One region of the Blautia sp. DFI.1.216 genome, then DNA from elsewhere that is predicted to be linked to it. Evidence: riboswitches for the same ligand, from Rfam matches in the RefSeq annotation. Region 1 holds a riboswitch; each other region holds the start of a gene.
What was found. A riboswitch is a leader RNA that binds a small molecule or an ion and turns the genes downstream of it on or off. The one in region 1 is predicted to bind cobalamin.

Region 2: another riboswitch for cobalamin. It lies ahead of LJE11_RS14440 (ABC transporter substrate-binding protein); the one in region 1 lies ahead of LJE11_RS16155 (cysteine-rich small domain-containing protein).
Region 3: another riboswitch for cobalamin. It lies ahead of LJE11_RS15605 (ABC transporter substrate-binding protein); the one in region 1 lies ahead of LJE11_RS16155 (cysteine-rich small domain-containing protein).

Annotation. Positions count from the first base shown of each region.
Region 1 covers NZ_JAJDML010000057.1:2,911-5,188, reverse strand. The annotation lists gene LJE11_RS16160 (EutP/PduV family microcompartment system protein) at 1-173, shown strand, start outside; cobalamin riboswitch at 265-459, shown strand; gene LJE11_RS16155 (cysteine-rich small domain-containing protein) at 867-1,163, shown strand; gene LJE11_RS16150 (C1 family peptidase) at 1,574-2,278, shown strand, end outside.
Region 2 covers NZ_JAJDML010000043.1:10,123-12,400, forward strand. The annotation lists gene LJE11_RS14435 (hypothetical protein) at 1-687, shown strand, start outside; cobalamin riboswitch at 763-961, shown strand; gene LJE11_RS14440 (ABC transporter substrate-binding protein) at 1,159-2,278, shown strand, end outside.
Region 3 covers NZ_JAJDML010000051.1:17,765-20,042, forward strand. The annotation lists gene LJE11_RS15605 (ABC transporter substrate-binding protein) at 1-959, opposite strand, end outside; cobalamin riboswitch at 1,075-1,354, opposite strand; gene LJE11_RS15610 (ABC-2 transporter permease) at 1,429-2,079, opposite strand; gene LJE11_RS15615 (ABC transporter ATP-binding protein) at 2,076-2,278, opposite strand, start outside.

The DNA of each region.
Region 1 (2,278 bases):
ATGTGACCGGAGAGGGGATTGATGAGCTGAGAGCGTTTTTGAATGAGGATGTTCCAAAGCTGAGTCTGGAAGAAGCAAAATTCAGACAGAGTCTTGGTCTGAATGAATGGGATCCGTTGCCAGAAGGCGTGGAATATTCATACCAAAACACCTCGCGGAATAGTGGTGTGTGAACAGTAACGAATGAACAATAATAATTGGAAAAATATATTGATAAATAGTTGACAAGCTTGTTGCAGGGTGTTATTATAATGACAGTATAATTCCATACAGAACATATTAAGTGCTGATACTGTGAGAAAGAGCAGTACAGAAAGAGGGAATCAGGTGAGAAACCTGAGCGATCCGGTCACTGTAACAGAGGAGCAAATCTCAGAATGTCCATTGTGCCATAGCATGAGAAGGAGAGAGGAGCGATGAGCCTGGAGCCAGGAAACCTGCTTGGTATGGCGAGGTTAAACTTCCGTGTAAAGTGTAACAACCAACTCCGTTGAATCCGCAGCTTCGGAGTGTTGTCTGCTTTTATCTGAAGGCAGACATTTTTTATGGAATGCGCCTGTTCTTTATGAATTATACATGATTAAATGGCAGGCGATACTACTTCGGATTTATTCGTTCCCTCCGCGCACTCATGAACGGATTTTTTTCTACCCCGGGGTAGCATCGCTCCCTCTTATTAATTTTAAATGTATGATCTGTGAAAAATACTGTAATGAATTTTCAATGCTTTGTTATGTGAAGAGAAATTGATAATTTATTAGAGTATTTTTTTTATTTCGTCCTCTGATGGGTGGGATTGATGGAGACTGAGAAAACGGAATTATTCTGGAAAGATAAAAACTTGCAACAGGAGAGGAGAGGTAGCAATGGAGAAACCTTATTGGGAAGGGAAAGAATATTCTTATTTCAGCCATAAGAAATGTGAATTTTTTCCGTGTCATAAGAATGCAGATCCGGATGATTTTAACTGTCTGTTCTGTTATTGCCCGCTATATGCCCTGGGTGAGAAATGCGGTGGGAATTTCCGGTATACGGAAAAGGGAATTAAAGACTGCACAAACTGTATGCTTCCGCATAAGCGAAAAAACTATGGATATGTCACAGGAAAATACCAGGAACTGGCTGATATGATGAAAAGAGCAAAGGAAAGTATCAGCAAATAAGAGGAGAATGCGTCGCTGCTTAGAACGGAGTGAACAGTAACAATGTGTCAGATTAGCACAAATAAGAAAGAACGATTTTCATTGTAATACAATGCTTGTTCTGCTAGAATAAGGATAGCAAAAGAGAAGAGTCTGTAAGATTTTCAAGTCTGTTCTGAGTTAGTATATAAAGCATTTCACACACATTTTCCACACTTTTCACATGCACAGAAGAAAATGCATCACAGGCATTTGACGTCTTTTCCTGGCGACATTTTCTTGTCGGCAGAGCTCTGCATTTCTACATAGAGCCGTCGGAAAACAGGGAAAATTCACTGTTTTCCGACGGTTTTTGTCATTGATCATGGTTGAAAAACAAAAAAGATACTGATATAATGATATTATATTTATGTAAGGGAGTTAACTACTACATGAAAAAAAGAAATACAGCGATACGCGCATTGTCAGTTTTTCTGGCTTATTCAATGGTTTGTACATCGGTACCCGCTGCGGGTCAGGAAATGTTTGGATCCGGAGTCAACAGGGAGACAGAAGAAAATACATCAGATCTGAAAGACTTTCAAAGTTCACAGGCAGATGAATTTGGAACAGATACGGGATCGGATGCAGAATTGTTCGGAAGCGATGATGCAAAACAGGAGTTTCAGGATGGAGAAAACTCAGAAGAGGGTACAGACGGAATCAGGTATATTAAGGGTCGTCCGTTGACAGAAGAGGAAAGAAAGGAAGAACTGGAACCCTTTAAAAATTTAAAACCTTTGGATCCGGGAATTGAAGTGGAGAGTGATCTGACATCAGTTTATGCTGCATATGGAAACAGGGAGGCTGCATTTCCATCTTCCTATGATGCCAGAAAGGAAGGATTAGTTACGCTCGTAAAGAATCAGAATCCATTTGGAACCTGCTGGGCTTTTGGTATGGCAGCAATCATGGAGACTTCGCTTCTGGCACAGAACAAAGGAACCTACGATCTGTCAGAAGAACATTTATCATATTTTTTCTCCAACAGACAGAATGATCCTCTTGGAAATACCCCCGATGATAAGAATTATGTACTGGGAAATTATCATGTAATAGGAGGTAATGATCACCTGGCGGCTATTTATCTCAGTACA
Region 2 (2,278 bases), on a different contig from region 1:
ATAATAGCATGTGGAGGATCTGCCATCGGTAATGAGATGCATCGTCTGAGAACGATAGGTATTCTGAATAAGCTTCAGGAAGCATATGGTCTGTCATATGAGAAGTCTGTAGAAGAACTGGTGAATACGCAGGATACGGAAGAAATTGAAACAGGCAGTGATATTAAGATTACTCTGGTTCCGGGTTATCCAAAAGATCATCTGGATGAAAAGCTGGCTGCTCCGCTGAATACAGGAGAGTATAATGTTATTCTGAGTGTAGTGAGCGCAAGTGATTTTATCAAGGTAATTGATGCTTATGAAGAAGAGAACAGTACAGATGTATTGTTGGGGTCAATTGATTGTTTTACAGAAGATACATACGAAATGTTTAACAAGAAGGGATATAACGGCAAGGAAAGAATCGACTATCTTGTAGGAAAATATGGTGCTATCGTTGCACCATCATTTGTTGCTATGAAGAATGCTCTGGAAGGCTTTGCAGAAGATTACCGTGAAGATGGAAGTGCTTTCCGGCTGCAGCAGTCATTTTGGACAGCGGATTCAGTAGATGAGTTTAATAAGCAGTATGTGTTATCTATTGGAATGTATGATAATACATATAGTGTAGAGGACATGATGGGAGTTCTGAAATCCTATACACCGGAAACAAATTTTGAAGAATTCCAGAAATTTACGGAAAAATAGATAGAAAATAAAAGTCTGAAATAATTGACGTATGCATGATAGTATGTTATGATAAAGAAGTATTCATACGGCCATTTGATGATTTTAGAGATAAGTTCAGACCAGCAGAAGCGTCCTGCTGGTCTGATTAAAAGGGAAACCGGTGTAAATCCGGTACGATCCCGTCACTGTGATAGTTGTTTTTCAGCTGCATACCACTGGAAGATATTTTCTGGGAAGGTGCTGAAAGTATATAGGCTTAAGTCAGGAGACCTGCTTATTTCTAGTAAAAGAGATTCTTGCGGACGACGAGAAATCCTGATTAAGAGTTACAACTTCATGTGTTGCATATATATATGTTTGATTCTTTAACGGTAAGATTTCGTGACGGATGCGGGAGCATCTGTCTTTTTTTCGCTCAAAATCATAGGAATGGACAGTATGAGAAGGAAGAAAAACAACGAAGAAACAAAAAAAGAAAGGAAGTAAAGGATGAAAAAAACAAAAAGAGAATTACTTGTGTTAGCAGCAGCAACAACAGTTGCGTTATCAATGGGAGTTACTGTACAGGCGAAAGGTGATGAGAAGGTTTTAAACTTCGGATGTCAGATGTACACAGATGGATGTGTAAACAGTGCAAATGATGAAAACGGTGGATGGAATGCTATGAGATATGGTATTGCTGAAGCATTATTTAAATTCGATGACAATATGGAAGTTATCCCGTGGCTTGCTGAGAGTTATGAAGTAAATGACGAGCATACAGAATGGACGATCAAGCTGAAAGACGGAATTAAATTCTCTGACGGATGTGATTTAACTCCGACAAAGGTAAAAGAGTATTTTGATCACATGAAAGAGGTAGGACCTTCCGGATCTGCCAAACCGGAGAAATATCTGGAATTTGAAGCAGAAGTTACTGTAGATGATGATGCAAATACAATTAACATCAAAACAAGCAAACCATATGCAAACCTTGTAGGACAGCTCTGCCATCCAACAATGGGAATTACAGATGTAGAACATATTGAAAACTATGATAACGGAATTATTGGAACAGGTCCATACAAGATTGAAGAATTCAATGGTGTAGGTGTTGGTTATACATTAGCTGCAAATGAGTATTATCGTGAAGATGTCCCATACGATAAAGTCAATCTGCTGTTCATGGGAGATAACTCCGCAAAAACAATGGCACTTCAGAGCGGTCAGGTAGACCTGGTTGAGAACATTACAAACGTAGCAGATATTCAGGACTTCCAGGATAACGATGACTATACTGTTGATATCGCATCAGGTGTACGTTGTGGATTTGCATGGATGAACTTTGACGGTGTTCTTGGAAACAAAACACTTCGTCAGGCAATCCTGATGGCAATTGATAATGATACAATCTGTAATTCCAGAACAATCGGTGGACTTTATACACCAGGATTCTCCGTACTGCCTTCTACTCTGAACTATGACTATGACAAACTGGAAAATCCATATACCTATGATCCGGAAAAAGCAAAACAGATTCTGGATGATGCAGGAATCGTTGATACAGACGGAGATGGAATCCGTGAACTGGATGGTCAGAATATCAACCTCAGATATATTTCTTATGAAA
Region 3 (2,278 bases), on a different contig from region 1:
TGGCTTTCTTTTACAGTTTCCGGATCATCACCTGCATATGGCATGTATACAACAAAAATCACATCAGGGTTTGCTGCAATGATATCTTCTTTTCCTGCTGTAGAAGCATCCGGGTTTGCCAGAGTCGCACCCAGTTGTGTTACCATATCTCCACCAAGGCTCTTTGCACCATAGTTTGTGATATCTTCTCCAAGAGGTTCCAGAACCATTACGCTTGGTTTCTCTTCTACATCTGCTGTTGCTGTAAGAGTTTTATCGATCACTGCCTTTGCATCATCTACGATTGCCTGTGCTTTGTCCTGTACATCAAAAATCTTTCCAAGATTTAAGATGTCTGTAAATTCATTTTCCAGAGTTCTGTCTCCGTCAGGGCGTGTGTTTGTGTTGTAATAAGTGTTGCAGCCTTTGTCGATCCAGTCTGTTACATTTCCGAGATTTTTATCAGAAAACAGGGAGCTCCAGGATAAGATCATGTCTGGCTCCAACATCGTTACAGTCTCAAGGGATGGGGTAAATTCATCAAGATAATTTGTTTTTGAAAATGCATCTTTAAGTTCATCCGGAACTTCATTGTCAAGACCTGCTGTAGCTACCAGGCGGTCTTCCAGACCAAGTGCAAGCATGGTTTCAATGCTTCCCTGATATACAGCAAGAACTTTCTCCGGTGCCTTTTCATAGGTTGTTTCGATTTCATTTCCATCATAATCATAGGTTGTGATGGTCAGAGGATATTCTGTCTTTGTACCTTCTGCGTCTGCTGTCTTATCTGCATCTGCTGAATCCTGTGCGTCTGCATCTTCCTGTGTATCAGAGTCTGCATCTGCTGCCGGCTGATTGTCCTCTTTGATTGTCTCAGAGTCTGCTCTCTCTGCTGCAAAAGCTGCCGGAGCTGCGGAAACTGCCATAGCTGCTGCCATCATAATTGCCATGATTCTTGTGGATAAATACCTGTTTTTCATTTGACTTCCTCTCTTTTCGTATATGTTATTTACCTGTTCGTGTAACCGAAAAGATGGGACTTCAGAAAAAGTAAAATAGAAGTGATAAGAATAACGGATACTTTTTACGGAAGCTCCTTCTTTACGCTGTCAGGCAGGTTTCCTGACTCACAGATCACAGAAAGTTCCCATAAAATAAAAACTGATACAACATCCATGCTTCAGCAGTTCATGAATGTTGTATCAGAAATATTTCCAGATACTCTCTGACAGCCGGATTCCGCCTTCTCACATATTTATGCAATGACATATTACAATCCCGCTTTTTTCTGTATACAGTGGCCGCAACCGTTCAGGCATTTCACCTGATTCCCTCTCACATTATCATACACAAAATCTGTGTATGATAATGTTCACTTAACAGCTATTCAATTACGCTGATATAATTTTAGCACACTGCTTTTATAATTACAACCATATTCGATACACATCAGAATTCTTTCTTCTCCATAAGCCGGACACCAATCCAAAAAGATCCCATATATACAATTACTGTAAATAATACAACTCCGGCCAATACCATTCCCCGGTTCAGTCCATTCAGCCATGCATCGACTGCGTCTGCTGAAAGTCCCATTGTTTTTATCAGAATATAAACTACGGCAAATATAATAGCCCACATGACCATTGCAATATAACGTCCTTTTTCCGCTCCAAAATGTATTACAAGCGGGAGCGATACCGCCAGCATAAGAAGTGCCAGTGGAATGTCTATCAGGCTGCCAATGATAGTCTCACTCAGACACCCCTGAAGTTCTGCCACACCTTTGCAGATTACTCCCGTTATCGTTGCAATTCCCCACGCTACAGCCGTAAGCCCTGCTCCCAGCAGATATTTTTCCGCCACATACTGTTTTCTGGTAACCGGCAAGGTCATAAGAAACGCAAGACCATTATCAAACTCATCATAACTTATAGTCGTAATGGCAAAAATTGCTGTGACAATCGTAAAATATCCTGTAGCAAAACTGACACTCCCGCTTCCTGCCAGATTCAGGATGACTTCCATTACAACAACCAGGATAAAAAACTGTTTCTGCTGTTTCATCAGTTCTATATCCTTTACAAATAATCCCTTCATACCTGTTCCTCCATCATCACTACCAGATCATCAATCTTTCCATTCTCAATTACAACATCCGGATAATTTTCCATATAAAATTGTTTCTGGTTTGTCAGACACCTGTATCCATAAGCCTCTTTCCGGATCTTAATAAGGTATTGCTGATCCAGTTTTTCATACTCTTCTTCTGAAACTTTAAGAACTGCATAATCTGACA